Regions from separate parts of the Streptomyces montanus genome, predicted to be linked through region 4. Evidence: riboswitches for the same ligand, from Rfam matches in the RefSeq annotation. Region 4 holds a riboswitch; each other region holds the start of a gene.

Evidence for each region. A riboswitch is a leader RNA that binds a small molecule or an ion and turns the genes downstream of it on or off. The one in region 4 is predicted to bind cobalamin.
Region 1: another riboswitch for cobalamin. It lies ahead of FE633_RS17800 (ABC transporter substrate-binding protein); the one in region 4 lies ahead of FE633_RS31895 (ribonucleoside-diphosphate reductase subunit alpha).
Region 2: another riboswitch for cobalamin. It lies ahead of FE633_RS26170 (CbtB domain-containing protein); the one in region 4 lies ahead of FE633_RS31895 (ribonucleoside-diphosphate reductase subunit alpha).
Region 3: another riboswitch for cobalamin. It lies ahead of FE633_RS30370 (cobalamin biosynthesis protein); the one in region 4 lies ahead of FE633_RS31895 (ribonucleoside-diphosphate reductase subunit alpha).

Annotation. Positions count from the first base shown of each region.
Region 1 covers NZ_VBZC01000017.1:133,090-140,734, forward strand. The annotation lists gene FE633_RS17790 (response regulator transcription factor) at 1-108, shown strand, start outside; gene FE633_RS17795 (glycoside hydrolase family 2 TIM barrel-domain containing protein) at 128-4,096, opposite strand; cobalamin riboswitch at 4,338-4,539, shown strand; gene FE633_RS17800 (ABC transporter substrate-binding protein) at 4,610-5,662, shown strand; gene FE633_RS17805 (FecCD family ABC transporter permease) at 5,670-6,722, shown strand; gene FE633_RS17810 (ABC transporter ATP-binding protein) at 6,719-7,516, shown strand; gene FE633_RS17815 (AraC family transcriptional regulator) at 7,591-7,645, shown strand, end outside.
Region 2 covers NZ_VBZC01000031.1:5,790-13,434, forward strand. The annotation lists gene FE633_RS26135 (LLM class flavin-dependent oxidoreductase) at 1-8, opposite strand, end outside; gene FE633_RS26140 (SRPBCC family protein) at 8-541, opposite strand; gene FE633_RS26145 (winged helix-turn-helix transcriptional regulator) at 656-1,153, opposite strand; gene FE633_RS26150 (MFS transporter) at 1,635-3,257, shown strand; gene FE633_RS26155 (hypothetical protein) at 3,281-3,640, opposite strand; gene FE633_RS26160 (acyl-CoA dehydrogenase family protein) at 3,830-5,020, opposite strand; gene FE633_RS26165 (CbtA family protein) at 5,196-5,963, opposite strand; gene FE633_RS26170 (CbtB domain-containing protein) at 5,994-6,227, opposite strand; cobalamin riboswitch at 6,264-6,404, opposite strand; gene FE633_RS26175 (histidine phosphatase family protein) at 6,535-7,113, shown strand; gene FE633_RS26180 (four-helix bundle copper-binding protein) at 7,203-7,574, opposite strand; gene FE633_RS26185 (DUF6183 family protein) at 7,642-7,645, opposite strand, start outside.
Region 3 covers NZ_VBZC01000039.1:82,948-90,592, forward strand. The annotation lists gene cobN (cobaltochelatase subunit CobN) at 1-2,262, opposite strand, end outside; gene FE633_RS30365 (cobyric acid synthase) at 2,259-3,767, opposite strand; gene FE633_RS30370 (cobalamin biosynthesis protein) at 3,764-4,780, opposite strand; cobalamin riboswitch at 4,891-5,031, opposite strand; gene FE633_RS30375 (hypothetical protein) at 5,193-5,414, opposite strand; gene FE633_RS30380 (inorganic phosphate transporter) at 5,449-6,714, opposite strand; gene FE633_RS30385 (lysozyme) at 6,873-7,645, opposite strand, start outside.
Region 4 covers NZ_VBZC01000043.1:49,587-57,231, forward strand. The annotation lists gene FE633_RS31870 (sugar ABC transporter substrate-binding protein) at 1-908, opposite strand, end outside; gene FE633_RS31875 (GntR family transcriptional regulator) at 1,365-2,129, shown strand; gene FE633_RS31880 (DUF3311 domain-containing protein) at 2,321-2,611, shown strand; gene mctP (monocarboxylate uptake permease MctP) at 2,608-4,236, shown strand; gene FE633_RS31890 (GNAT family N-acetyltransferase) at 4,463-4,969, shown strand; cobalamin riboswitch at 5,033-5,169, shown strand; gene FE633_RS31895 (ribonucleoside-diphosphate reductase subunit alpha) at 5,310-7,645, shown strand, end outside.

The sequences.
Region 1 (7,645 bases), on a different contig from region 4:
CACGTCCAGCGCGCCATGACCAAGCTCGACGTACGCGACCGCGCCCAACTGGTCGTCATCGCCTACCAGTCGGGCCTGGTACGACCGACACCGCCGCCCGCGCAGTGACGGAGCCCGCCGCGATGCGCTACCCGGAGAACTCCCCTGCCGTGGGCCGGCGTGAGGCCGCCATCGCCCGGTCGACGTCGGTCAGGGGTCGCAGCCGGTAGGTGTAGGAGTAGTCGCGGTTGGCGAAGAGCTTGTACTCGTCGTGCGTGTGCGCGCCCCAGCTGTTGTCGCCGCCCACGCCCATCTGCCGGTGGTTCAGCCGCAGGACGACCGCGTCCCGCGGAGTGAGCTGGAAGTCGTGGCGCGTCCCGACCGACAGGTCCTCCGGGGTGAAGTGCGAGGCGTTGACCTCGAGGAGCGGCTCGCCGGAAACAAGCAGCCCCTCGCCGCTCCGGTCGGTCAGGGCGACCCAGCGGACGTCGGTCTTGTTGCCGTTCTCCTGCGGGCGGATGTAGGAGGTCCACTGCCCGGCGACGGTCCCGGAGTAAAGGCCCACATCGGTGCCGTCGTTGCGGTCCCAGTGGTTCTCCTCGGGGCCCCGCCCGTAGTAGTGCAGGCGGTCCAGGCGGCGCGGCAGGAAGAGCAGCGTGCCGACCTCCGGGATGTACGGCAGGCTCGCCGCGCCCGGATGCAGGGTGTTGTCGACCTTGATCTCGCCGTTGCCGAAGACCGTGTACGTGGTGGTGTACGTGGACTCGACGGTGGTCGGCAGCGTGCCGCTGACCTTGATCTCGACGGCTTTGTCGCGCAGCGCGCGCACGCTCACGTCGGTCACCTTGCGGCGGGCGCCGGCGTCGCGCCAGGTCTGGTTGCGGGTGTGCTGGCCGTTGCCGTAGTCGTTGTCGGTCGGCGCCCGCCAGAAGTTCGGCGCGGGTCCGGAGCTGATCAGCCGGGTGCCGCCCGCCTCGTACGAGGTGATGACCCCGCTCGACTTGTCGACGGTGACGGAGAAGCCCTTGCCGGAGAAGCCCTTGCCCGTGACGGTGACCGACGCGTCGCCGTCCTTGTGGCGCAGTGCGGGTACGCGCTCCAGCGGCACGGGCTTGACCACCGGGCTGTCGGCGGCGACGGCGAGTTGCCGCTTCGCCACCTCGAAGCCGGCCTTCGCCCACTTCGTGGGCTCCTTGGTGGTGAACGACAGCTGAAGGAAGTACTCGGTGCCCGGCGCCTGGTCGTCCGGCAGCTTCACGGGAACGGTGATCTCTTTGCTCGACAGCGGCGGAACGTCCAGTTGCGCACGGCTCAGCTTCCCGCGCTGCACCACCTCACCGTCGGCGACGAGGGTCCAACGGCCGTCGAATTCACTGACGTTGGTGAATAGGTACTCGTTGGTGAGGGTGACCCGCCCGGAGGTGACGGTGTCGCCGCCGGAGGCCGGTGCGGCGTTGATGGCCTGGTAGATCTGCTTGACCTCCGCGGCCTTGCCGGTGTGTCCGCGGTCGGCGGTGACGATGCCGTCCGCGACGAAGGCGCCGTCGTTGGGGTGGTCGCCCCAGTCGCCGCCGTACGCGAAGAAGGTGCGCTCCTTCGGCCGCTTCTCGGTGACCTTGACGGTGGCCGCGTCGAACCAGAATCGCACCCCGTCGCCGCCGGGGCCGCGCCCGTCGGATGCGAGCTCGGCCGCGGAGAGGGCGCGGGCGTAGACGCGCGCCCGACGGATCGTGCCGCTGAACTCCCGGGTCGGGTTGTCGGCGTCGGTGGCGAGCGTGAGCGGTGCGGTGTTGCTGCCGGGCCGCCGGGTGGTGGTTCTGGTGGCCTTCACCTCACCGTCGACGTAGAGGGTCAGCGTGCCCGCCTCCGCGTCGAAGACGCCCGCGATGTGGTGCTCCTTGCCGGTCCAGCCGTCCGGCAGCGCCCAGCTCGCGGTGACCCACTGGCCGCCGCCGTGGATGAAGAACTCCAGGTTCTTGTTCGTCTGCTTCAGGGCGTACTGGGTATCGCCCTTGGCGAGGAGGGGCTGGTGGTAGCCGGTCACATGCGGGGTGACCCAGGCCTCCAGCGTCAGGGAGCCGGTGATGTCGAGGCCGGTGTCGCGGGCGAAGGTGGTGCTGCCGGACACGCCCTTCTCGCGGTCGAAGGTCGCGCTGCCGGCCTGGATCTCACCGCGCAGCGCGGCCGGCCCGGCCTCAGTGAACAGCGCACGCGTGAGGGTCGGCCAGCTCAGGGACTGGTCGACGAAGTCCCAGATCCATCCGCCCTGCAGCACGTCGTGCCGCCGCACGACGTCCCAGTACTTCTTGAAGTTGCCGGTCGAGTTCCCCATGGAATGCGAGTACTCGATCATGACGTACGGGCGGGTGTCGCCGGTGTCCTTGGCGCGGGCCTCGACGCGCGCGGGGCTCTCGTACATCTCCGAGCGGATGTCGCTGATCTCCGGGCGGTCGTCGCCCTCGTACTGGATGACGCGGGTCGGGTCGTACGACCGGATCCAGTCGTGCATGGCGACGAACGTGCTGCCGCCGCCGGCCTCGTTGCCGAGCGACCAGATGACGACCGAGGCGTGGTTCTTGTCCCGGTGGACCATGTTCTGGGCGCGGGCCACGCAGGCCTTGCTCCAGTCGGCGTGGTCGCCCGGGTACTCGTCACGGATGCCGTGGGTCTCGAGGTTGGTCTCGTCCACGAGGTACAGGCCGTACTCGTCGGCGAGCTCGTACCACAGCGGGTTGTTGGGGTAGTGCGAGGTGCGGACGCTGTTGATGTTGATCCGCTTGAGGATTTCCATGTCACGGACCATGTCCGCGCGGGTAAGCGCCGTGCCGCGGTCGGGGTGCATCTCGTGGCGGTTCGTGCCCCGGAAGGACACGGGCTTGCCGTTGATGCGCATCAGCCCGTCCTTGAGCGCGAACTCGCGTATTCCGACCCGGTGCGACAGGGTCTCGATCACCTTGCCCGCCGGGTCGCGCAGCCGCAGTACGGCGGTGTAGAGGTAGGGGTGCTCGGCCGACCAGAGCTTCGGCGCGGGCACGGCTTTGGCGGCCCGTACGGAGACGTCCTCGCCGGCCGGAGCGGAGCCGAGGTCGACGGACTGCTGCAGCGGACGGGACCAGACGGCGTGGCCGCGCGCGTCGTAGAGCTGGGTCTCGACGGCGTACTTGCCGGAGTCCCGAGCGGCGTCCCCGTAGCCGCGCACACTCGCGGTCACGGACAGCTCGGCGGCCGTGCAGTCGTCGCTCAGCGGGGTGTCCAGCTTGAAGTCGCGCAGGTGGACGTCCGGCGTGGAGTAGAGGTAGACCGAGCGGAAGATCCCGCTCAGCCGGATCATGTCCTGGTCCTCCAGCCAGTCGCCGTCGGAGTAGCGGTACACCTCCACCGCGATCTGGTTGGTGCCGGGCTTGAGATGCGGGGTGATGTCGTACTCCGCGGGGACGTAGGAGTCCTCGTGGTAGCCCGCCAACTCGCCGTTGATCCACACGTAGTGGGCGGACTTGACGCCTTCGAAGTGCAGGAACGTCCGTCGTCCCGACCAGTTGCGAGGAACCGTGAAGGTGCGCCGGTACTGGCCCACGGGGTTGTAACGCGTCGGGGCGGCCGGCGGCTGCGCTTCCTCGCCCAGGCCGTTGGGGCCCCACCACGGGTAGGTGATGTTGATGTAGATCGGGAAGTCGTAGCCGTGCAGCTGCCAGGCCGAGGGGACGGGGATGGTGTCCCAGGAGGAGTCGTCGACGTCGGTGCGGTAGAAGTCGGTGTCCCGGTCGTCGGGGCGGTCCGCGTAGGCGAACTTCCACTTCCCGTCGAGGCTCTGGCGGTACGGCGAGCGCGTGCGGTCGCCGGCGAGTGCCTGTCTGACGTCCGCGTACGGCATGAGCGTGGTGTGCGGTGGCTCGGTCCCCAGCTGGAAAACGTCGATGTTGCCGTTCCACTCCGGAGATCCGTCCGCCGCCTCGCGCCGGCGGGCCGGGTGCGCCACGGCGGACGACGCGGACAGGGTGAGCGCGCCGAGGACGGCGGCTCCTCCCTCAAGGAGACGACGGCGGCTGACGACCGCCCGCTCGGGGCGGTGGGGCCGATCCGTGGGTGACACGTGTGGGTGGCGGTGCGGGTGCGGCATGACCATGGCCTTCCTCGGTACGACAGTGCGGTGCACGGACTGAGGGAGCGTCAGATCCTGTCGAAGCTGCGGACATACGGAAGTTGGTGTCAGGGCCAGAACGCGACTGCTGATGACTAAGACACCTGGTGAGCCAGAGAAACCCTAGAACCCGAACACATTCGGAGCAATGATCCTGTCGGACTTTGTTTGTTCCTGGTGTGTTCCTGAGGACTGACGACCCGGGGGTGTGAGGGGCCTGTGGTAGCTTGCCGGAGCCAGTCGTACTCGTGTGCGTACCCGTACGTGCACGGATCAGGGAATCCGGTGTGAATCCGGAGCTGACGCGCAGCGGTGAGGGCGACGGGCGAGGCAAACGGCCACTGGACGGCGATCGCGGTCCGGGAAGGCGCTTCGTCCGGGTGACCCCAAGTCCGAAGACCTACTGGCAGCCTCGGGCACCGAGAAAACGGCCGGGGGAACATCGTACGACCGGGCTTCGCGCATGAGCCCTCGACGCCGAAGGAAGCTTCCGTGCCGCTCGCACGCCCCGTCCGTCATACCGCCTTGTTCCTGGCCGGTGCCCTGCTGCTGACCGGCTGCGGCGGCTCCTCCGGCTCCTCCGGCTCGTCGGACAGGAGCCCCGCGAAGAGCAAGTCCGCCGGTTATCCGATCACGTTGGAGAACTGCGGGCGCAAGGTCCGCATCGACGGTCCTCCGCGGCGGGCCGTCTCCCTCAATCAAGGCACGACCGAGATCATGCTCTCCCTCGGGCTGGCCGACCGCATGGCGGGCACGGCCACCTGGACCGACCCGGTGGCGAAGGGACTCGAGAAGGCCAACGCCAAGGTGAAGCGGCTGGCCGAGGACGCGCCCTCCTTCGAGAAGGTGCTGGACACCGAACCCGACTTCGTCGCCGCCTCCTTCGCCTCCACCCTCGGCAAGGGCGGCGTGGCCCCGCGCGAGCAGTTCGACAAGCTCGGCGTGCCCACCTATCTCTCCCCCTCCGACTGCGTCGCCAAGGACAACAGCGGCGACGGCGACGGCGCGCGTACTCGGCCACTGACCATGGACGCCGTCTACGGTGAAGTGCGCGACCTGGCCAGGATCTTCGGCGTCGAGGCTCGCGGCGAGCAGCTCGTGGCCGCTCTGAAGGCCCGGGTGAAGAAGGCCACTTCCGGCCTCGACGCCGACGATGTCACTCTCCTGTACTGGTTCGCCAACTCCCAGTCCCCGTACCTGGCGGGCTGCTGCGGCGCCCCCGGCATCGTCACCCGCCGGATCGGTGCGAGGAACGTCTTCGACGACTCCCACGAGGAATGGCCCCAGGTCAACTGGGAGACCATTGCCGACCGCGACCCCGACGTCCTCGTCATCGGTGACCTGACCCGAAAGCAGCAGACCGCCGAGACCGCAGCCAAGAAGATCGAGTTCCTGGAGTCCGATCCCGTCACTCGGAACATGACCGCGGTGAAGGAGAAACGGTACGTGCTGCTGTCCGGACAGGCCATGAACCCGACGATCCGGACCGTCGAGGGCATCGAGAAGGTGGCGGCGGCGCTGCGCACCCACGAGCTCGCGGAATGAGCGCGGAATGAGCACCGCCCCGCTGACCGTCGCACCGGCCACGGTGCGCGGAGTGTGGCAGGTCCTGGCCTGGGCGGCCGGTCTTGCCGTGCTCTGCGCCTCGGTCGCCGTGGCGATCACCATCGGCCCGGCGGACATCGGCGTCGGTGACGTGTGGTCCGCGGTGGCGGCCCATCTGGGGTGGGGACACAGGGAGTTGACGCCCATCCGGGACGGCATCGTATGGAACCTGCGTCTCCCGCGGACCCTGTTGGCGGCCGTCTGCGGCGCGGGCCTCGCCGTGTGCGGCGCCGTGATGCAGTCGCTGCTGCGCAACCCGCTCGCCGACCCGTTCGTGCTGGGCGTCTCCTCCGGAGCCTCGACCGGGGCGGTGGTGGTCGTCGTACTCGGCGCGGGCGGCGGTGTCCTGTCGGTCTCCGGGGGCGCGTTCCTCGGCGCCGTGGTCTCCTTCGCGCTGGTGCTGCTGCTCAGCCACACCCTCGGCGGCACCACGGACCGGGTGGTGCTCGCCGGCGTCGCCGCCATGCAACTGTTCTCCGCGCTCACCTCCTTCGTCGTGATGACCGCAGCCGACGCGGAGACCACTCGGGGGGTGCTGTTCTGGCTCCTCGGCTCGCTCAGCGGAGCCGACTGGACCGATGCGAGGGTGTGCACGGCCGTGCTGGCGGTGACGCTGCTGGTCTGCGCCGGACACGCCCGCGCGCTCGACGCGTTCGCTTTCGGGCAGGACGCCGCCGCCTCGCTGGGCGTGTACGTGGCCCGCACCCGGCTGCAACTGCTGTGCGCGACCGCCCTGCTGACGGCCGCCCTGGTCAGCTCGGCCGGGGCGATCGGTTTCGTCGGCCTGGTGCTGCCGCACGCCGCCCGCGCGTTGACCGGATCCGGGCATACGCGGCTGCTGCCGGCCACCGCCCTGGCCGGGGCGGTGTTCCTGGTGTGGGTCGACACGCTCGCCCGTACGGTGCTGGACCCGCAGGAGGTACCGGTGGGCGTGGTGACCTCGCTGATCGGCGTACCGGCGTTCGTCGCCGTCCTGTACCGCACCAGGGGCACGCGATGACCGACCTCGACGAGACCACGGGGCTGCGCGCCGAGCGAGTCACCCGCACCGCCGACGGCACGTTGATCCTGGACGGGGTGAGCCTCACACCCCGCCCGGGCACGGTCACCGGTCTGCTCGGCCCCAACGGCTCGGGCAAATCCACGCTGCTGCGTCTCCTCGCCGGCGTGCTCGCCCCGGCCTCAGGTGTCATCACCCTGGATGGCCGCCCCTTGGATCAGGTGGGCCGCAGGGCGGTCGCGCGGCGCATCGCCGTCGTAGAGCAACAGGTCGACACCCAGGTCGCGTTGACCGTCCACGACGTCGTACGTCTCGGCCGGATCCCGCACCGCCGCGCCTGGACACCCACCTCCGCGGTCGACGAGGAAGCCGTCCGCACCGCCCTGGCCCGCACCGGTCTGACCGACAAGGCCCACCGGCCCTGGCACACCCTCTCCGGCGGCGAACGCCAGCGGGTCCAGATCGCCCGTGCCCTCGCCCAGGAGCCACGGGAACTGCTGCTGGACGAACCCACCAACCACCTGGACATCCAGCACCAACTGGCCCTGCTGGCCCTGATCACCGAACTCCGCCTCACCAGCGTCATCGCGCTGCACGACCTCAATCTGGCCGCGATGTACAGCGACCAACTGGTCGTCCTCAAACAGGGCAGGGTGGTGGCCTGCGGCAGCCCGCGTGACGTCCTCACCGCCAGCCTCATCGGCGACGTCTACGGCGTACGGGCTGCCGTCACCCGCGAAGGCCCCGACGACCGCCCCCACATACGGTTCCTGGGCGCACTCCCGCCCGGCTGAAGTGGTGGGCACCGACGGCCCTCGCTCGCAACCCGTCTGCTGCGCCGCGCGGGCGGGCGCAGGACAATGACCGCATGAGTGGCGCGTTCGTGGACGAGGCGGTGCGGGCGGCTCCGGCGCCGCCGCTGC
Region 2 (7,645 bases), on a different contig from region 4:
GTACGCATCAGAGGCTCGCCTCGCCCGATGCCTCGGTGCTCTCGGCCAGCTTCTTGATCTCTTCAAGGGTGCAGTTCATGTTGGCCTCGAACTCCCGCATGCGCACGAAGACGATCTTCTGCTCCTTCTCCGGCATGCGATCGATGGCGAAGGAGAGACCCGAGCGGGCCGGCCCCATCTGCATCCACTGCCGCAGCAGTGTGCCGCCGTCCTCCGGCTTCAGAGTGAACCGCCAGAGGGCAGTGGGGTGTTGTGGATCCTCGACCGCCCAGGCGAGCACGCTCGGCGGCTCGTACTCGACGATGTGGGACGTGGTGGCCCACTCCCCCAACGCTTCATGCTTGCTCCGGCCGACGAATCGGGCTCCTAGAGCAGGGCCGCTCCTGCCGTCCAGCCATTCCACCGCCTGCAGCTCGGAACTCATGCGCGGCATCAGCTCGATGTCGGACACCAACGCCCACACTTGCGTCGGCGCCGCGGCGATCCAGGTGTGGACCTCAGCCGTCGGCTTGTCCGCATAGCGCGCGCCCGTCCACTCCATGATCCCGCGGCCTCCTCGCCTTCCGAGAACCTCTCTTGCCAGTACCTGACCAGTAAAGTTGCGTAGATAGACTCACTTGTCAAGGGTGGACACAGCCCTCACGGAGCTGTTGAGTCAGTCCGCGAAACGCTCCCGCACATCCGGCCGTTCGGCCAAATGCGGTGGATAGCCGGGGCCCATCCGGGGGCGAGTGTTGTCCGCGGTCATGGGCTCGCCGCAGGCGGCGCACACCACCTCGGCATGGGTCTCCTGCCCGCACACCTCGTGACGCATCGCCACCGGCGGGCCCGCTTCACCGGCCAGCCAGCGGTCTCCCCACCGGTTCATCACCAGCAGCACGCCAAAGAAGTCGCGCCCCTTCTCGGTGAGCACGTAGTCGCACCGGACCGGCTCCGTCTGGTACGGCCGCTTCTCCAGCAGCCCCTCCTCCACCAGCCGGCGCAGCCGGTCCGTCAGCGTGTTACGGGCGATCCCCAGCGACTCCTGGAACGCGTCGAACCGCCGGATCCCGTAGAACGCCTCACGCAGCACCAACGGCGTCCACCAGTCCCCGAGCAGGTCCATGGTCCGCGCGATCGAGCAGGGCCACTGCGCAAAGGATGTCCGTCTCATGACGGCCAGCATAGGTTCGTCCAGTCGTGAGACCCAGCAGGTAGACCGAGCAGCGGGCACTACGCGGCACTGCGAGGGCTCCTCATCCAGCACGCCGAAGATCTCGCACGGAAGATCGACAAAGCAAGTGACCTCGCGCAGCCGAACCCGATCCGCCGGGACTGAGTTCTGAAGGCCATGGTGAATGACGCAGAAATGGTGCTCGGTAAAGCGTCAGGTGAGTGCCAGTGTTCCGGCAGTCTTGGGCGGGCAGGAGCTGCGGTTTGGCGTGGGCACCGAGCAGGGATCGCAGGACGCGGTGCGACAGCTCACTGGAGGGCATGAAATCCGCTCAGTCGCAACCCTCCGGAAGTCATGAAATCCTTCAACTCGCAAATCCGCCAGAGGGCGCAAAATTACTCAGTCCGCAAATCCGGCAGAGGGCATACAGTCCGTTCAGCCGCAACAGTATTGAACAAGAAATTCTAAGCTTGACGGCGTCGTGGAGTTTGCTTATGGTCCAGTCGTTCAGGTTCCCGCCGATCGATATCCGAAGGTGTTCATGACCCCGCCTCCAACGTTGCCGAAGTCCAGGCAGCAGTTGATTCTTGCCGTTCTTATGCTGTGTTCACTGCTGATTTGGATAGAAAATACCGTCCTGAGTACTACGCTGGAGACCCTTGCAGACCCGGTCCGTGGACTGGGGGCCAATCCCGGTCAGCTGCAATGGGCGACCGGTTCGTACACTCTGGCCTTCGCCACATTGATGTTCACTGCAGGCGCATTGGGCGATCGGTTCGGTCACCGGACTGTGTTCTCCAGTGGGTTGGTGATCTTCGCCGGGTCCTCGCTGTGGGCGGCGTACGCAAGCGATGCGGGCCAGCTGATTGCAGCTCGAGCTGCGATGGGGGTGGGCAGCGCGCTGATCACGCCCGCCATGATGGCCATCCTTATATGGACCTTTACCGGCCCCGCGCGGGCTGCCGCGATCGGCATTTTCTCGACGTCGGCCGGTGTCGGAATGGCTGCCGGCCCGGTGCTGGCGGGGTTCCTGCTCGATCATTTCTGGTGGGGCTCGGTCTTTCTGATCAATGTTCCGGTCGCGGCATTGGCGCTGGTCGGGCTTGCCGTGCTGGTTCCGAATTTCCGCAGCCCCACTCCGCGACCACTGGACCCCGCTGGAATGTTGCTGTCGATCAGTGGGCTCGTGGCGTTGGCCTACGGGCTGATCCGGGCGGGCCAGGTGGCGGTGTGGAGTCGTACCGACGTCTGGGCGCCGATTGTTGTCGGTCTAATTCTGCTGGCCGTTTTCGTACTCGTCGAACTGCGTGTCAAGGTGCCCAGCTTTGATCCGCGAATGTTCACGCAACGCACATTCGGTGGCGGAAATATGGCGCTCGGATTGCTGCTCTTCGGTGTGGCCACCATCACCTTTTATAACGCGTTCTACCTGCAAGGCGCGCTCGGATTTTCGCCGATGAAGGCGGGTTTGGCCAATATCCCGACCGCATTCGGCGCGCTCGCGGGGGCGCCCCTTGCCTCGCGCCTGGTTCGCCACCTGCCGCTACGCCTTGTCACCGTGCCGGCGCTAACCGTGGCTGCGCTGACCATGGGCGGGTACGGGTTCCTCGGACTGCAAACTCCACTCGTCTGGATCGAGATTCTGTTGTTGATACAGGGTCTCTCGATCGGCATGGTGATCGGCCCCGTTACGGCCGCATTGATCAGCGACCTGCCGTTGGAACAGGCAGGTGCAGGATCGGCCGTCACCAACACCGTGCGACAAACCGGCAGTGTGATCGGAATCGCAGTAGGCGGCACGATCATGTCGATCACGTACCGACGTGCGATCGAACCTTCGCTGGAGGGTGCACCCGGTCCGGTGCAGGATCAGGCGCGAGTTTCCGCCGAACAGGCCCGCCACGTCGCCACCACTGTCCACCGGCCCACTCTTGCTCAGGCTGCTGATAATGCGTTTATCCATGCTATGCACGTCGGCGCGGGCTGGATCGCGGTCATCGCGCTCCTCGGAGCAGCTGTGCTGCTGACGACCTTGCCTGCTGCCGGAAAGAAGAAGGGTCCGACACCGGAGCCGGACTACGAAGAGGCCCGCAGCTCCGTCTGAGAGTGTGATGGCGGAACCCAGGCTCAGGCTCGCCGCAGGGCAGCATCAAATACCAGCTTCCGCAGCTCAGCGGGCGCATTGGGTGCATCTCGCCAAGCGTCTGCGATCGCGAGAAGCGCCTCCCACGCGAGCTCGGCAGCGACGCCGGGCTGACCGGTGTCGATGTCGGCGAACAGCCGCTTGCAGAGGACGTTGGTGACGTTATACAGGGCGCCCGAGGCACGGGCCACATCGGCCACACCCGAGTCCGCAGCATGACACGGTTCACCGGGAAGCCGAATGGCAACCGAACCCGCGGAGTAACTCCGCCCATGAACGAAGTCGCGCAGAGCGCAGAGTTGATCTCGGGTCGGCAGGGACGGCTGGACAATGCGCTCGGTCACCAGCCGACTCCATCGGTGCCGCCCCCGCCTGCCGCCCCGACGCCGGCTCCAACTCCCGTGGCCAGGTTCCAACTACCGTGTCCCGGCTCAACATCACCAGAGGTTCTCGCACAGGCTCTCACCCACCGGGCCAGGCTCGGTGCCAACCATCCCTCTTATGTGCCAACTAAGAATCCTCGTCACACCGAGCTAACGCCGTACCCGGGGCATCCCCAAGCCGATCCACGAGATGATCTCGCGCTGGATCTCGTTGTTTCCGCCGCCGAAGGTGAAGATGACGGCCGAGCGGTAACCGCGTTCCAGTTCGCCGTGGAGCACCGTGCCCGCCGAGCCCTCCTTGAGAACGCCCGCCGCCGCGACGATCTCCATGAGCCAGGCGTACGCGTCCCGGCGCGCCTCGGAGCCGTACACCTTCACGGCGGAGGCGTCCTGCGGGGTGAGCGTGCCCTCCTGGACGGCGTTCACCATCTGCCAGTTGAGGAGCTTCATCGCGTCGAGCCGGGTGTGGGTCTGGGCGAGGCGGCGGCGTACCCAGGGCAGGTCGACGACGCGGTGGCCGTCGGCGAGCTTGGTCTCCATCGCCCAGCGCTGCACGTCGTGCAGGGCGCGGATGGCCATGGTGCCGTGCGCGGCGAGGGTGACGCGTTCGTGGTTGAGCTGGTTGGTGATCAGCCGCCAGCCCTTGTTCTCCTCCCCTACCCGGCGCGAGGCGGGGACCCGGATGTTCTCGTAGTAGCTCGCGGTGGTGTCGTGCGAGGCGAGCGTGTTGATCAGGGTGCAGGAGTAGCCGGGGTCGGAGGTCGGCACGAGGAGCATGGTGATGCCCTTGTGCGGTGGGGCATCCGGGTCGGTGCGTACGGCGAGCCAGACCCAGTCGGCGGTGTCCCCGTTGGTCGTCCAGATCTTCTGCCCGTTGACCGTGTAGTGGCCGGTGGCCTCGTCGCCTTCCCGTACGGCCCGCGTCTTGAGCGATGCCAGGTCCGTGCCCGCGTCGGGCTCGCTGTAGCCGATCGCGAAGTCGATCTCGCCGGAGAGGATCTTCGGCAGGAAGTACGCCTTCTGTTCGTCCGTGCCGAACTGCATGATCGTCGGGCCGACCGTGTTCAGCGCCATCAGCGGCAGGGGTACGCCCGCCTGGGCGGCTTCGTCGAAGAAGATGAACTGTTCCATCGGGCTCAGCCCGCGCCCGCCGTACTCCTTCGGCCAGCCCACCCCTAGCCAGCCGTCGGTGCCGAGCCGGCGAATGGTCTCGCGGTAGAACCGCTTCTGGGCCGCGGGGTCGCCGTATCGCGTGTGGACGTCGTCCGGCACCAACTCGGCGAAGTAGGCGCGCAGTTCGGTGCGCAGTCGCTGCTGCTCCGGCGTGTATTCGAGATGCACGGCGCCTCCTGGCTCCCACGGGGCTCCGCTGGCCTGCTGCTCCGGCCACCCGGACCCGACCCGGACCTGACGGCGGACACCGTAGAACGTGTTTCAGAAATTGGGAACACACAACAGTGGGGGCGCGCAGAAAGGGCCCCCGGACAACCGGGGGCCCTTATCGGCGCTCAACCTCTCAGTGTGCGACAGGAGTTGCCTGTGCTGCGGCCCCGTTCTGCTGAGCGGCAGCCGTACGCGGTGCCAGCACGCGCTCCGCCAGGAGCCCGAAGACCAGGCCGTACGCGGTCCACAGGGTCACCTGGATGGCGAGTGCCGCCAGCCGGTACTGCCACAGCAAGGTTCCGGAGAAGCCCTCCGGGACCTCGTTGAACGACGGCAGGAACGCGTACGCCAGACCGACGAGCAGGACGAAGAACGCGCCCGCCGCCACGGTGGCGTTCCAGTTGCCCAGGCGCGGCGCGAGGCGCTTGCCCAGGATCACGGTGCCGACGGCCAGTAGGACGCCGAGCACGACCATCAGGAAGTACAGCGTGGTCCGCTGGTTGAGGGTGTCGGGGTTGCCGACGGCCGGCGGGTTGGGCGGGTACTTCAGGAAGGGCACGACGTACACCGCGAGCAGGCCCGCGGTCGCCAGCAGCAGGGCGCTCGCGCGCGGACCGAAGCGGCCGATCCTGCCGAGGGCGAAGCAGTAGGCGAGCGCGGCGATACCGCCGAATGCGACCCCGTAGACGAGGACACCGGTGGACAGGCCCGCGGTGGACTGCATCGTGCGGCTGACGAGTTCGGTGCCGCCGTGCTCGTGGGAGTGGGCCTCCTCGTATGCGATCGCCGCGTCGACGCGCGGTTCACCCAGGAAGTACGCGACGACCAGGGCGAGCAGGCCCGCGGCGAGACCCGCGAGCATGCCACGCACCAGGAGGTTTCTGACGGTGATGGAGTTCATCGAGTTGTCCTGTTCGGTTCCTTGTCGCCGTCAGTGGCAGGGGAAGCCGAGCAGGTGGCGGGCGTCGTGCACCCACTCGTGCACACCCTCACCGGAGACCAGGGAGGTGGCGCCCTGCTCGGCGCCGACGAAGTAGAGCAGGACCAGCATCAGGATGCCGAAGAAGACCGCCCAGGGGGCGATCGCGCCGATCGGCAGCTTGGCCGGCACGGCGGCCGGTGCGGCAGGGGTGGTTGCGCTCGGCTGAGCGACGGAGTGGGCCATGGCAGGACCTCCTGGGGGAACTCGCGTCCCGACTCGGTGGTGCACAGGACGACGGCCACGGGTCTGACTTGCCCGAACTGCACCGCTCCTGGGTGGAGGCGGTCGGTACGGCTTACAGTGGCGCGACCGTGCCGGATTCTCACCGGCTTCCGTCGAACCGTCGTCAATATCGACGAGAACGTACCGCGAAGCGGGGACGCGGCCAAGGGCGCACGGAGTTCGGAAGGTGCGCCGGTGTCCTGGTCACGGCATCAATTCCGGGCGCTGCCAAGGGTGTTGAGCTCTGTTGAGCACGAGAGGGGGACTGATGACGAGCCGAGTGATGTTGATCTCACCAGCGATCAGTGCGGCGCTGCGGGAGGCACGTTTCGACGACGGATGCCCGGTCGACGCCGCCGGGCTGCGGAACGCGGAGGCGGCCGCGGGTTCGCTGCCCGCCCCGGACCGGGCCCTGTTCTCCCCCGGCGTGCGCTGCCGCGACACCGCCGCCGCCCTCGGCCTCGACGCCGCGGCAGAGCCCGAGGTGGCGGGGCTGGACGTGGGCCGCTGGCGTGGCGCCACCCTGGCCGAAGTGAGCACCGACGAACCGGAGGCGGTCGCGCGGTGGCTGACGGACCCGTCCTGTGCCCCGCACGGCGGCGAGTCCCTGCACGGGCTGTGCGACCGGGTGGAGAAGTGGCTGGAATCGGCCGGCCAGTTCTCGGGCCGGATCGTCGCCGTCGTCGAGCCGGAGATCGTACGGGCCGTGATGGTACGGACGCTCGGGGCTCCGGAGTCGGCGTTCTGGCGCATCGACGTGCCGCCGCTGACCGGGACGGAGCTCAGTGGGCGGGACGGGCGCTGGAATGTCCGCGTGGGACGGGCGCTTGGGGACTTTGGGGACTGACGACGGGGTGCCCCGTCCGCCCCATCACCTCACCCCAGTTGCTCCGGTTACTCTTGCAACTCCGATCACACCCTCACACCCTCACACCCTCACACCAGGAGGGCGAGAAACTCCGTGCAGGCGCGTGCGCAGTCGCGGCAGGCCTTCGCACCGTCCTCGGCACCGGGGTTCCGGTCGAAGACATGCGCGGTCTCGAGGCAGACGGCTCGGCACCACTCGACCTGGGCGCGTGTTCCGGTCTCCTCCTGCCAGGTCTGATCGGCCAGGACGCGGCACGTCGCGTCGCAGACCTCCGCGCACAGGATGCCCTTGCGCCGCAGTTGCTGCTGGTTCTCCGGACCGTCGAGATCGGCGAGGCTCGCGCGCAGGGCACACATGCGCGCGCACTCGGTACAGGCCTGCGCGCAGGCGAACCGGTCCTCGAGGAAACGGACGAGTTCCTGCTGATCTGTTGCTGACACGCTGTCCGGGTAGCCGGACAGCGGCGCGCCAAACCCCGCACAAGCGCAGACGCGGTCACCCGTCTGTTCAG
Region 3 (7,645 bases), on a different contig from region 4:
CTCCGCGACCGCCCAGTCGCGCTCCTCCATGCCCTCGGCGATCCGCCGGCACAGCTGCTCCAGCAGGTCGATGGCGTCGGCGGCCGAACGGGACGGGCCGTCCACCAGGTCCGTCAGCTCGACCGGCACCTTCACCGGCGCTCCCGGCTCGGCCAGCAGCTCCTTCTCGACCAGCCCGAAGTGCTCGGCCAGCGAGGCGCGCAGCCCCGGCAGGGCGTTCGCCTGTCCGCCCCACACCTGGGAGGCGCGCAGCACGGCGAGGACGAGGTTGACGCGGGCCTCGTCCACCGGCCCGCCGCCCAGGATGTGCAGGCCGTCGCGGATCTGTACGTCCTTGATCTCGCACAGATAGCCGTCGATGTGCATGACGAACTCGTCGAACTCGTCGTCGTCCGGCTGATCGTCCACATGCAGGTCGTGGTGCAGCTCGGCCGCCTTGACCAGCGTCCAGATCTGGGCGCGTACCGCCGGGGCCTTCGTCGGGTCCAGGTCGGAGACGAGGGCGTACTCGTCGAGGAGCTGCTCCAGCTTGGCCAGGTCGCCGTACGTGTCGGCGCGCGCCATGGGCGGTACGAGGTGGTCGACGACCGTGGCGTGCCCGCGGCGCTTGGCCTGGGTGCCCTCGCCGGGGTCGTTGACGATGAAGGGGTAGATCAGGGGCAGGTCGCCGAGGACCGCGTCCGGCGCACAGCCCCCGCTCAGCCCGAGTCCCTTGCCCGGCAGCCACTCCATGGTGCCGTGCTTGCCCATGTGCACGATCGCGTCGGCGCCGAACGAGTTCTCCAGCCACCGGTAGGCCGCCATGTAGTGGTGCGACGGCGGCATGTCCGGGTCGTGGTAGATCGCGATCGGGTTCTCGCCGAAGCCGCGCGGCGGCTGGATCATGACGACGACGTTCCCGAACTGCAGGGAGGCGAGCACGATGTCGTCGCCGTCCACGTACAGGGAGCCCGGCGGCTCGCCCCACGCCTCCAGCATGCTGTCCCGCAGCCCGGGATCGAGCTTGTCGAACCACGCCCGGTAGTCGGCCAGCGGTACGCGCGCGGGCGCGGCGGCCAGTTGCTCCTCCGTCAGCCACTCGACGTCGTGGCCGCCGGCCGCGATGAGCCGGTGGATCAACTCGTCGCCGCCCGCGGGGTACTCGGTGAGGGCGTACCCGGCGTCGCGCAGCGCGTCGAGGACCCGTACGGCGGAGGCGGGCGTGTCGAGGCCGACCGCGTTGCCGACGCGCGAGTGCTTGGTCGGGTAGGCGGTGAAGACGAGGGCGAGCTTCTTGTCGGCGTTCGCCTTGTGCTTCAACAGCGCGTGCCGTGCGGCGATCCCGGCGACCCGCGCGGCCCGCTCCGGGTCGGCGACGTACACCGGGACGTCGTCAGGCCCCTGCTCCTTGAAGGAGAAGGGGACCGTGATCAGCCGTCCGTCGAACTCCGGGATCGCGACCTGCATCGCCGCGTCCATCGGGGCGAGGGCGGCGTCGGACTCGTCCCAGGCGCTCCTCGACGAGGTCAGGCAGAGCCCTTGCAGTACGGGGACATTGAGGTCGGCGAGCGCCCCGATGTCCCACGCCTCCTCGTCGCCGCCCGCGGACGCCTGGGAGGCGTGCGTGCCGCCGGCCGCGAGCACGGTGGCGACGAGCGCGTCGGCCCGCCCGAGAATCTCGTACAGGCCGGCGTCGGCGCCCCGCAGCGAACCGCAGTACACCGGGAGGGCGTTGGCGCCCCGCGCCTCGATCGCGTCGCACAGGGTGTCCACGAACGCGGTGTTGCCGGACAGCTCGTGCGCCCGGTAGAAGAGGACGCCGACGGTCGGGCGGCCCTCGATCCGCGGACGCTCCCCATGAACCCCGTAGTCGGGCATCTTCTGCGGCTCGACGAAGCCCTCACCCGTGAGCAGCACGGTGTCGGACAGGAACCGGGCCAGTTCGGTGAGGTTGTCCGGGCCGCCTTCGACGAGGTACCGCAGCGCCTCCGCCACCACACCCGCCGGCACGGACGACTCGGCCATCAACTCCGCGTCGGGCACGGCCTCGCCGCCGAGCAGCACGGTCGGGACGCCGGACGCCTTGAGCGCGGCCAGCCCCTCCTCCCAGGCACGCTTGCCGCCCAGCAGCCGTACGACGGCGATGTCCGAGCCCTCGACGAGCGCGGGCAGTTCCTCCGCGACATCGACCCGGGTCGGGTTGCCGATCCGGTACGAGGCACCGGAGGCACGCGCCGCCAGCAGATCGGTGTCGGCGGTCGACAACAACAACACTGTGCTCATGCGGGCGCTCCCGGTGGAATGAAAGGCAGGTCTTGCGGCGCGCCCGACTCGATGAGCCGCAACAGCGCGTCCGTGTCCGCGTGTTCCTCGATCAGGTCGCCGAGCCGGTCGAGCTGTTCCTCGCGCAGCGCGGCGAACGACGTGTCGGGGGCCGGTACGAAGCGGCGCCCCGCGGCGGCCGCCACCTCGCGCAGGAAGGCTCGCCGGAATCCGTCCGACTCCAGCGAGCCGTGCCAGTGCGTGCCCCAGACGGCGCCGACCCGGCAGCCGTCCAAGAAGGGCTCGCCGCCTGCGACCTCGGCGATCCCGTGGTGGATCTCGTAACCGTCGACGTGCTCGCCGAGCGCCTCCCCAACGGGGCGGGTGAGGGTCTTCTCACGGGCGAACCGCACCCGTACGGGCAGGACCCCGAGCCCGTCGACCTGTCCCGCCCGGGACTCGACGTCGTCCTCGATGTGCTCGCCGAGGATCTGGAAACCGCCGCAGATGCCGAGTACGGGGCGGCCGTCGGCGGCCCTGCGGACGAGCGCGTCGGCGAGCCCGCGCTCCCGGAGCCACTCCAGGGCACGGACGGTCCCCCGGGTGCCGGGGATCACCACCAGATCCGCGTCGGCGAGTTCCTCGGGCCGGTCCACGAACCGCACGACGACACCGGGTTCGGCGGCCAGCGCGTCGACATCCGTGAAGTTGGACATGAGCGGGATGGCGCAGACGGCGACGCGCAGGACGTCCTCGCCGACGGGCGGCGCGACGTTGGATTCCCGTACCGTCCCCCGCAGGGAGACCCGCAGCCCGTCCTCCTCGTCGATGCCGAGGCCGTGCCGGAAGGGCAGCACGCCGTACGTGTGCCTCCCGGTGAGCCCGTGCAGCATGTCAAGGCCGGGCTCCAGCAGTGACACGTCCCCGCGGAACTTGTTGACGAGGAACCCGGCGACGAGTTCCTGGTCCTCGCGGGACAGCAGGGCGACGGTCCCGAAGAACGAGGCGAAGACGCCCCCGCGGTCGATGTCGCCGACGACGAGCACGGGAAGCCGGGCGTTCCTGGCGATCCCCATGTTCACGATGTCGGTGCGCCGCAGATTGATCTCGGCAGGACTCCCCGCCCCCTCACAGATCACCGCGTCATACGTGCCCCGCAACTCGGCGAGACAGTCGAGGACGGTCCCGAGAAGTTGTTCCTGCCGCCCGCCGTGGTACCCGCGCGCACTCAGCTCACCCACGGGCTTGCCCATGAGCACCACCTGACTGCTCCGCTCGCTGCCGGGCTTGAGCAGCACGGGATTCATGAGCGCGGTGGGTTCGACACGGCACGCCTGTGCCTGCATGGCCTGCGCCCGCCCGATCTCGGCGCCTTCGCGCGTGACGAACGAGTTGAGGGACATGTTCTGCGCCTTGAACGGCGCGACCTTCACGCCCTGCCGCACCAGCCACCGGCAGATCCCGGCGGTGACGACGCTCTTACCGGCGTCGGAAGTGGTCCCGGCGACAAGCAGCCCCCCACTCATGAGGCACGCCCCCACTGCTGTGGGCAGTCGTTCCGCAGGGCGGAACGGGTGGGCACAGCCTGCAGCACCGGGCGCCTTGAAACCGGCCCCCGCAGCAGCGCACCCGCCGCACTCACCCCGAGCGCAAGCCAGCCAACCCTCCGCGACAACCGAACAGCCCTCTCAATGTCTCCCACTTGCACAGAACGCCCCTCCCCGTTCAGCACAGGCCGATGCTCAACACGCCCCGCGTACGACAGCGTCCCGCCCAGCCGCACCCCGAGCGCCCCCGCGAACGACGCCTCCACGGGCCCGGCGTTGGGGCTCGGGTGCTTCGAGGCGTCGGTACGCCAGGCGCGTACGGCCGACCGCGGATCGCTTCCCGCGACGGCCGCGAGCACGGCAGTCAGCCGCGCCCCCGGCCACCCGGCAACATCGTCGAGCCGCGCGGAAGCCCACCCGTACCGCCGGTACTTGGGCGACTTGTGCCCGACCATCGCGTCCAGTGTGTTCACGGCGCGGAAGCCCACGAGTCCGGGGACTCCGGCGACCGCGCCCCACACCAGAGCGCCCACGACCGCGTCGGAGGTGTTCTCGGCGACGGACTCGACGACGGCCCGCGCGATCCCGTCGGCGTCCAGTGCCTGCGGGTCCCGCCCGCACAGGTGCGGCAGCCGCTCCCGGGCCGCTTCGATGTCCCCGGCGGCCAGCGCCTCGCCGACGGCCCGCGCCTCGCGCCCGAGCGAAGTCCCCCCGACCACGGCCCAGGTGGCGGCGGCGGTGAGCGCGACGGAGGCGGTACGGGAGGGACGTACGGCCGAGGCGGCGACGGCGGCGAGGGACACGGCACCACCCACGCACACAGTGGTGTGCAGGGCGCCCCACCCCCGGTGGTCCCGCCACAGCACCCGTTCCACGGCACCCGCGGCCCGGCCGAACGCGGCGACCGGATGCCCGCGGCGAGGATCGCCGAGGAGCAGGTCACCGAGGAGGCCGGCGGCGGCGCCGTACGCGAAGACGCGATCGGCACGCATCGGCTCAGCCCGTCGCTACGTCAGGCAGAACCCTCGTACTCGGCACACTGAACCGCAACAGGCAGCCGCGCATGGCGATATGTCCTCACTCAGGGTGTCCACGCCCTGGCTCGACGAGACCGACGGCGAGAGTTCCTGGCTCCCGGGGGATCGATTCCCCGGTGACAGTGGCGGGACCGCGCCGGACTCGCACCGGCTTCCTCTCCTGCCGCCGTATATGGCTCCGGCAGTCCACCACGGGTTGGAAGACCCGTCAACTTGCTGTTGACCTGCGCAAGGAGAGTGTGCTGAGGCCCACACGCGGTGTGTGGCGCGGCCGCCTCGAGGCGCCACGCGAAAAACCCCGCGGGCGGGTAAGTGCGGCATGCACTTACCCGCCCGCGGAACGGCGTGTGGACCAGTGAGGTCCGGGTCAGGCCACGATCAGATAGATCCCGTACGCCACCGCCGCCGCGCACGCCGCGAAGCAGGCGTACGCGCCGGTGACCGCGAGGGCGGCCGAGTCGCCCTGCGCCGAGGCCTGCTCGCGTCGCGAGAGACCGACGATGCCGAGGGTGAACAGGCCCACGAGGGCGATGGTGGCGATGAGGCTGACTCCGAAGACGGAGCCGAGGGCTGCCCAGTCGATGTGCATGCTGATTCTTCCTTCGTGCCTGGGTGCTCGATGCTCAGACAGCGGCCGACGACGCCGACGACGCCGATGACGCAGACGAGTTCGCCGAGGTCTCGCTGGAGGCCTGGGCGGTGTCCGTGAGGACCTCCGTCACGGTGCCGGCCGGGGGTGGGGCGACGGCGGCGAGGGCCGTGGTCACCACACCAGCGAGTTCCTCGGTGTCGGTGTCGTTGACGTTGGTGTGGTCGACCACCTCGCGGCGGGAGACCACCCAGATGGCGGCGCTCGACGCGACCAGGAAGACGGCGACGAGCGACGTGCCCCAGGTGCCGAAGGAGGTCGCGTACTCCGCGATCGCGGCGACCAGGGCCGCGGCGGGGAGCGTGAGGCCCCAGGCGATGAACATCCGGGTGGCGGTGGACCAGCGGACCACGCCGCCCTTGCGGCCGAGGCCCGCGCCCATCACCGAGCCGGAGACCGAGTGAGTGGTGGACAGGGAGAAGCCGAGGTGCGAGGAGGCCAGGATGACCGTGGCCGCGCTGGTCTGGGCGGCGAAGCCCTGCTGCGGCTGGAGGTCGGTGAGGCCCTTGCCCATCGTGCGGATGATGCGCCAGCCGCCCAGGTACGTGCCGAGCGCGATCGCGAGACCGGCGGAGAGGATGACCCAGGTCGGGGGGTCCGAGTCGGGGGCGATGGAACCGCCGGCGACCAGGGCGAGGGTGATGATGCCCATGGTCTTCTGCGCGTCGTTGGTGCCGTGGGCCAGCGAGACGAGACCGGCGGAGGCGATCTGGCCCGCGCGGTAGCCCTTCTTGGAAGCCTCGCCGTTCGCGTTCTTGCCCAGCGTGTACGTCAGCCGGGAGGCGAACATCGCCGCGAGACCCGCGACCAGTGGGGCGGCGATCGCCGGGATCAGCACCTTGGTGACGAGGACGTCGCCGTGCACCGCGCCGACGCCCGCCGAGGCGACGGTGGCGCCGATCAGGCCGCCCATGAGGGCGTGCGAGGAGCTGGACGGGAGCCCGACGAGCCAGGTCATCAGGTTCCAGAGGATGGCGCCGACGAGCGCCGCGAAAATGACTTCGGGTTGTATGCCGTCTTCGTTGACCAGACCCTTGGAGATCGTGTTCGCGACTTCAATGGACAGGAAGGCGCCGACAAGGTTGAGCACGGCGGACATGGCTACCGCGACCTTGGGCTTCATCGCGCCGGTCGAGATGGTGGTGGCCATCGCGTTGGCGGTGTCGTGGAAACCGTTCGTGAAATCGAACGCGAGGGCGGTGACAACCACGATCGCGAGGATCAGCGAGAAGTTTTCCATTTACCCGGGCTTCTTTTGGACGTCATTGGCACATGGACCATAGGCAACCTGGATGAACGGAAGATGAACGCAGCCGGACTACGGAGTGTATCGAAGCGGGACGCCGCCCCTCCGTTTGTGTCGAGGGGGCGGCGTGGCAGTCGAACTGAGGCGGAATGTTACGTTCCGTCAGTGCCTTGCCTCAAGGGATGATCCAACGCTCCCCAGCCCTTCGCGAACTTCTTGAGCTGGCTCAGGGATCCGTTGAACAGGTTCTGGTCGCCCGGCAGGCTTCCGCCGTTGTCGTACTGCCAGAACGTCCAGAACGTCCACCCCTTCGGCAGGGCCCCCGCCGTCGAGCCGTAGCGGGCCAGCCAGAGCGCATGGTTCGAGGCGAACGCGGAGCTGTTCCCGGTGCACCTCTTCCACCAGTTGTAGTTGGTGTAGATCACCGGGCGGCGGCCCGTCTGCCGCTTCACCTCGTCGCTGAACGACTTGATCCAGCCGACCATCCTGGCCTTGCTCAGGCCATAGCACTTGCGCTTGCCGTACGGGTTGTACTCGATGTCGAGCGCGGGCGGCAGCGTCCAGCCGTCCGCCCGCCAGCCGCCCCCGTTGCGCACGAAGTACGCGGCCTGGGTCCTGCCCGACGACTTGTGCGGCAGTGCGAAGTGGTACGCCCCCCGGACCAGGCCCGCGTTGCGTGCGCCGTGGTACTGCTGGCCGTAGTACGGGTTGCGATACGTGTGGGACTCGGTCGCCTTCACGTAGACGAATGTGGCGCCTTTGCTCTTCGCCTTCGACCAGTTGACGTTCTTCTGGTGAGAGGAGACGTCGTGTCCCTTGGGGCGGCCGGCCGCCGAAACCGGCACCTCTGCGAGAGCGGTCCCCCCGATGGCGAGGGCCGCCACGGAGGCCGCGGCGATGCGGGCGCGACGACTGCGGGACGGTT
Region 4 (7,645 bases):
GTGCCGATCTTGTCCTTCAGCTTGGGGTTGCCGTTGGCCGCCGGGTCGATGACGCTGCCGGACTCCCAGCCGTTGCCGTAGATCATGGCCGTCTTCTTGTTGGCCATGACGTTGGCGTGGTCCTGCTCGTCCTTGGTCTGGTCGCCGTTGTTGTACTTCTTGACCAGGTCGACGTAGTGCTGGATACCCTCCTGCGCCTCCGGCGAGGAGAGCGTGGCCTTCCACTTCTTGCTGCCCTCGTCGTACTCGGCGATCTTGCCGCCGTAGGCGGCGACGTACGACATGGCGGCGTACCAGTAGCGGCCCGGGAGGTAGAGCGGCGAGAACGCCTTGTCCTTCTTGCCGTACTTGGCCTCGATCTTGTCGAGCGCCTTGGTCAGGCCGTCCTCGGTCTCGGGGATGGTGTCCTTGCCGGTGGCGGCCTTGAACATCTCCTTGTTGTAGATGGCCACACGCGCACCGGCGTAGTAGGGCACGCAGTACAGCTTGCCCTCGTAGGAACAGGTGTCCTTCAGGCCGGAGATCCAGGTGTCCGAGTTGTCATACTTCTTCGCGTCGATCTCGCCGAGGGCCCCATTGAGGATGTACGTCATGGTCTCGGTGTTGCCGAGCTCGACCACGTCGGGGAACTTGCTGCCGGAGAGGGCCGCGTCGAGCTTCTTGGTCTTGTCCCCCCACTGCTGGTACTGAACGTTGACCTTGACGCCCGGGTACTTCCCGTTGAACTCGGCATTGGCCTGCTTGACCAGCTCCGGCCAGGTGCTCTGGGCGTCCGTCATCAGCCAGACGGTCAGCTCACCCTTGCGGTCCTTGGGATCCTTGGCCGCCTCTTTGTCGCCGCCGCCGCACGCCGCAATGGAGACCATCATGCCCGCGATACCGATCGCGGCTATCAGCTTGCGCTTCACGCCCACCCTCCTCAGGGATGCCACAAACCCCCCTGCCCACCGCGGTGACATATGACGAGATACCCGTGGGGCCAGGCCCTGGTCCTCAATGGTTTAGACCAGTACCGGGGAGCTTGGACCAGACCATTGGGCCTGTCAAGAGGTTCAAAGTGGGCTCCTGGAGTCCGTTATGGGACCTACATATGCAGGAACCTTTAAGCAAGAAACCAGCGAAAAGAGCAGGTCGGCCGACGGGCCCCGCACTGGACCACTTCGATAGGGTGGACTAGACCAGCGGGAGTCCCCGACGGTATACAGAAGAGATCACGGACGGTACGAGAACGCTCGCACGACGGCGTGCGGGCAACACCCGCACCCGAAACACGCGGGCCCTCGCACACGAAGCCGTGCCACGATGTGAGCCGTGGCCGACGCGTAGGTCGGCCGCATCGGCACCCGGAGCCGGGAAGGCAGAGGATGAGCACCGACGTGACCAGTGCGGAGAACGAGGGTGGGTCCCCCATCCGTACCGCGCGTGTGCCCAAGTACTACCGCCTCAAGAAGCATCTGCTCGACATGACGGAGACGCTGCCGCCCGGAACGTCGGTACCCCCCGAGCGCACCCTGGCCGCCGAGTTCGACACCTCGCGTACCACCGTCCGCCAGGCCCTCCAGGAACTCGTCGTGGAGGGCCGGCTGGAACGGATCCAGGGCAAGGGCACCTTCGTCGCCAAGCCGAAGGTCTCACAGACGCTCCAACTCACCTCGTACACCGAGGACATGAGGGCCCAGGGCCTCGAACCCACCTCGCAGCTCCTGGACATCGGCTACATCACGGCCGACGACACCCTCGCCGGGCTCCTCGACATCTCGGCGGGCGGCCGCGTCCTGCGCATCGAGCGGCTGCGCATGGCCAACGGCGAGCCGATGGCCATCGAGACGACGCATCTGTCCGCCAAGCGCTTCCCTGCCCTCAGGCGGAGTCTGGTGAAGTACACGTCCCTCTACACGGCGTTGGCCGAGGTGTACGACGTCCATCTCGCCGAGGCCGAGGAGACCATCGAGACCTCGCTGGCCACCCCACGCGAGGCCGGCCTGCTCGGCACCGACGTGGGCCTGCCCATGCTGATGCTGTCGCGGCACTCGCTGGACGGCGCGGGGCAGCCGGTGGAGTGGGTGCGTTCCGTCTACCGCGGCGACCGCTACAAGTTCGTCGCCCGGCTCAAGCGGCCTGTGGAGTAGCGCGATGCGGGCCCTCTGGTGGGGCCCGTACTGGCCGCGCACATGGGGTACTTGCCGTACAGCTCATCCGGACAGCGCTCGTACCGTCCCGGCGCGAGCCCGGATTCCGGACGGGGGTTCCCTAACGCCGAGCCGTCGCTTAGATTTCCTGCGCGTTGCAATGGTGATCAGTGAGGGGACGGAGCCGTCTTATGTCAGATGCGCCAGACGCGTCGGATGCGCCTGAAGTCAGAGCGCCGGTGGTGACCCCGGTGCGTGTGGTGATCGCTTTCTGCCTGATCGCGCCATTCGTGGCGATGCTCTGGGTGGGCTCGTACGCGAAGGTCGACCCGGCCCTCGCCGGCATCCCGTTCTTCTACTGGTACCAGATGCTGTGGGTGCTCCTCTCCACCGCGCTCACGATGATCGCGTACAAGCTGTGGCAGCGTGATCAGCGTGCCCAGCGCGCCCGCACGTCGCGGGACGGGGGTGCGTCGGCATGAAGGACGGCGTGAACGGCGTCGCACTCGCCGTCTTCATCTTCTTCTTCCTGGCCGTCACCGTCATCGGCTTCCTGGCCACGCGCTGGCGCAAGGCCGAGAACGAGCACAGCCTCGACGAATGGGGCCTGGGCGGACGGTCGTTCGGAACCTGGATCACCTGGTTCCTGCTGGGCGGCGACCTCTACACGGCTTATACGTTCGTGGCGGTCCCGGCGGCGATCTACGCGGCGGGCGCGGCCGGCTTCTTCGCCGTCCCCTACACGATCCTCGTCTACCCCCTGATCTTCACCTTCCTGCCGCGGCTGTGGTCGGTGTCGCACAAACACGGGTACGTGACGACGTCGGACTTCGTGCGCGGACGCTTCGGCTCCAAGGGCCTGTCGCTGGCGGTGGCCGTGACGGGCATCCTCGCCACCATGCCCTACATCGCGCTCCAACTGGTCGGCATCCAGGCCGTGCTGGACGTGATGGGCGTCGGCGGCGGCGAGGACACGAACTGGTTCGTCAAGGACCTGCCGCTGCTCATCGCCTTCGGCGTGCTGGCCGCGTACACGTACTCGTCGGGTCTTCGCGCCCCGGCCCTCATCGCGTTCGTGAAGGACACCCTGATCTACATCGTGATCGCGGTGGCCATCATCTACATCCCGATCAAGCTGGGCGGCTTCGACGACATCTTCGCGAAGGCGGGCGACGCGTTCAGCCAGACCAACCCCGCGACGGGCGCACCCCGCGGCGCTCTGGCACCGGCTGACGCCGGCCAGTGGACGTACGCGACGCTCGCGCTCGGCTCGGCTCTAGCGCTGTTCATGTACCCGCACTCGATCACGGCGACGCTGTCCTCGCGCAGCCGTGAGGTGATCCGCCGCAACACCACCATCCTGCCGCTGTACTCCCTGATGCTGGGGCTGCTCGCGCTGCTGGGCTTCATGGCGATCGCGGCCGGGGTCAAGGTGCAGAACGGGCAGTTGGCGATCCCGCAGCTCTTCGAGACGATGTTCCCCGACTGGTTCGCGGGCGTGGCGTTCGCGGCGATCGGTATCGGCGCGCTCGTCCCGGCGGCCATCATGTCCATCGCGGCGGCGAACCTCTTCACCCGCAACATCTACAAGGACTTCATCAAGCCCGACGCGACCCCGGCACAGGAGACGAAGGTCTCCAAGCTGGTGTCGCTGCTGGTGAAGGTCGGTGCGCTGGCCTTCGTCCTGACGATGGACAAGACGGTCGCGATCAACTTCCAGCTCCTCGGCGGCATCTGGATCCTCCAGACCTTCCCGGCTCTGGTCGGCGGTCTGTTCACCCGGTGGTTCCACCGCTGGGCGCTGCTGGCGGGCTGGGCGGTCGGCATGGTCTATGGGACGGTGGCCGCGTACGGTGTCGCGTCCCCGACGCAGAAGCACTTCGGTGGCTCGGCGAAGGAGATCCCGGGGATCGGGGAGATCGGCTACATCGGTCTGACGGCGTTCGTGCTGAACGTGGTGGTGACCGTGGTCCTCACCTTCGTCCTGACGGCGGTCAAGGCCCCGGCGGGCATCGACGAGACGTCCCCGGAGGACTACACGGCGGACGCGGGCGACAAGGGTGTCCAGGTGGAACTGCCTCCGGCGACGGCGGGCTCCGCGCACTAGCCGCGGCCGCCCCTACCCATTCCCATCCCCTGGGGCTCCGCCCCAGACCTCGCTCCTCAAACGCCGGACGGGCTGATCTTCAGCCCGTCCGGCGTTTGAGGACGAGGCCGTTCAGGCCGATACGGGGGGTCTGGGGGCGCAGCCCCCAGGGATGGGACGGGTAGGGGCGGCGGGGGCGAGAAAACCCGGCGGTCCGGCGTCGTACCCGTCGTGCACACTGCATCGCATGGACATCGTGATCCGAGCAGCGGACCCCGAGGAGTACGACACCCTCGGCGAGATCACCGCGCAGGCATACCTCCAGGACGGGCTGCTGGACTTCGGGGAGAGCGACAGGTACCTCGGTGAGCTGCGGAACGTGGCCAAGCGGGCCGCCGCCGCCGACGTGCTCGTCGCCACCGAGCACGATCGCGTGCTCGGAGGAGTGACCTTCGTGCCGGCCGGCGGCCCGATGGCGGACATCGCGCGCACGGGCGAGGCCGAGATACGGATGCTGGCGGTCACCAAGGAGGCCCGCGGCCGAGGCGTAGGAGAGGCGCTCGTACGCGCCTGCGTCGAGCGCGCACGGGCCACGGACGGCTGCGTAGGCATGGTGCTGTCCACTCAGCGCGCCATGCACAGCGCCCACCGGATCTACGAGCGCCTCGGTTTCCGGCGCACCCCCGAGCGCGACTGGAACCCGATTCCGCACCTCGACGACATCACTCTCCTCGCCTACGAATTGACGCTCTGACACTCTTACAGCCGACATGCGACACAACATGTAGGGGTGCTTTCCCGGCCCGGCACAAGATGTATGCTCATGCTCGCTGTCGCCGCAGGGGAATCCGGTGCGAATCCGGAACTGTCCCGCAACGGTGTACTTGTGCGTGTTCGTCCAGTCGTTCGCGTACCAGCGTCAGTCCGAGGACCTGCCGACAGCGTGCCCAGGCCGTCCGGCCCGGGTTCCGATGACGTCCGGGCCTCGCGGAGTGGGCCGGTGGACGCGGCGTACCACCGCGCAGAGTGCGTACGTCCGTGTGCCCCGAACCCTCTTCCCGCGGGCCCCCTGCCGAGCGAGGGAGATCCCCCACGTGACCATCGCGCCAGCCGATCCGGCTTCAGCGACCGAGGCGACCGTGACACAGGCCGAGGCCGAAGCCGACGGGCCGGGGACCGTGTTGCTACGGACCTTGACCGACCTCACCGCCGACCTCCCCGACGCCGACCCCGGCAGGGTCGCCGCCGCCGCGCTGCGCGGCCGGTCCGCCACCGCGGACGAGACGGAGCTGCGCGTGCTGGCCACCGAGGTGGCCGCGGGCCTCATCTCCGACGACCCGGTGTACTCGAAGCTGGCCGCGCGCCTGCTGACGGTCAGTATCGCCGCCGAGGCCGCCTCGCAGGGCGTACGGTCCTTCTCCGAGTCCGTCGCGGTCGGGCATCGGGAAGGTCTCATCGCCGATCGCACCGCCGAGTTCGTACGGGTCCACGAGGACCGGCTCGACGCGCTCATCGACCCCGCCGGCGACGACCGCTTCGGCTACTTCGGCCTGCGCACCCTCCACAGCCGCTACCTTCTGCGACACCCGATCACCCGGTACGTCATCGAGACCCCGCAGCACTTCCTGCTGCGCGTCGCCGCGGGTCTCGCCGACGACACGGCGTCCGGTCCCGCCACAGACACCAGGTCCGTCGACGAAGTGGCCGCGCTCTACGGCCTGATGAGCCGGCTCGACTACCTCCCCTCCTCCCCCACGCTCTTCAACTCCGGCACGCGGCACCCGCAGATGTCGTCCTGCTATCTCCTCGACTCCCCGAAGGACGAGCTCGACTCCCTCTACGACCGCTACCACCAGGTGGCCCGGCTCTCGAAGCACGCGGGCGGCATCGGGATCGCGTACTCCCGTGTCCGTTCCCGTGGTTCGCTGATCCGCGGTACGAACGGGCACTCCAACGGCATCGTCCCGTTCCTGAAGACCCTCGACTCCTCGGTCGCCGCGGTGAACCAGGGCGGCCGGCGCAAGGGCGCGGCCGCGGTCTACCTGGAGACCTGGCACTCCGACATCGAGGAGTTCCTGGAGCTGCGCGACAACACCGGTGAGGACGCCCGGCGTACGCACAACCTGAACCTGGCGCACTGGGTCCCGGACGAGTTCATGCGCCGGGTCGCCGAGGACCGCGTGTGGTCGCTGTTCTCGCCGTCCGACGTGCCCGAGCTGGTCGACCTGTGGGGCGAGGAGTTCGACGCCGCGTACCGCAAGGCCGAGGACGCGGGACTCGCGAAGAAGACCATCCCGGCCCGCGAACTGTACGGCCGCATGATGCGCACCCTCGCGCAGACCGGCAACGGCTGGATGACCTTCAAGGACGCGGCCAACCGCACCGCCAACCAGACGGCCCTGCCCGGCCACACGGTCCACTCCTCGAACCTCTGCACGGAGATCCTGGAGGTGACGGACGACGGGGAGACGGCCGTGTGCAACCTGGGGTCCGTCAACCTGGGGGCGTTCGTGGACACCGATTCCCAGGACATCGACTGGGAGCGGCTGGACCAGACCGTCCGCACCGCCGTCACCTTCCTCGACCGCGTCGTCGACATCAACTTCTACCCGACCGAGCAGGCGGGCCGCTCCAACGCCAAGTGGCGTCCGGTGGGCCTGGGCGCGATGGGCCTGCAGGACGTGTTCTTCAAGCTGCGGCTGCCCTTCGACTCGCCGCGGGCGCGCGCCCTGTCGACCCGCATCGCCGAGCGCATCATGCTCGCCGCGTACGAGGCGTCCACCGACCTCGCCGAACGCAACGGCCCGCTGCCGGCATGGGAGAAGACACGTACGGCCCAGGGTGTCCTCCACCCCGACCACTTCGACGTGGAGCTCGTCTGGCCCGAGCGCTGGGCCGCGCTGCGCGAGCGCATCGCCTCGGTCGGCATGCGCAACTCGCTGCTGCTGGCGATCGCCCCGACCGCGACCATCGCGTCCATCGCGGGCGTCTACGAGTGCATCGAGCCGCAGGTCTCCAACCTGTTCAAGCGCGAGACGCTGTCCGGCGAGTTCCTCCAGGTCAACTCGTACCTGGTGGACGAGCTGAAGAAGCTCGGCCTGTGGGACGCACAGACCCGCGAGGCGCTGCGCGAGTCGGGCGGCTCGGTGCAGGGCTTCAGCTGGGTGCCCCAGGACGTGCGCGAGCTGTACCGCACGGCGTGGGAGATCCCGCAGCGCGGTCTCGTCGACATGGCCGCCGCCCGCACCCCGTTCCTGGACCAGTCGCAGTCCCTGAACCTCTTCATGGAGACGCCGACCATCGGCAAGCTCTCCTCGATGTACGCGTACGCCTGGAAGCAGGGCCTGAAGACGACGTACTACCTGCGCTCGCGCCCGGCGACCCGGATCGCCCGCGCGGCCGGTTCGAACTCCGCCGCCCAGGCGCGGCC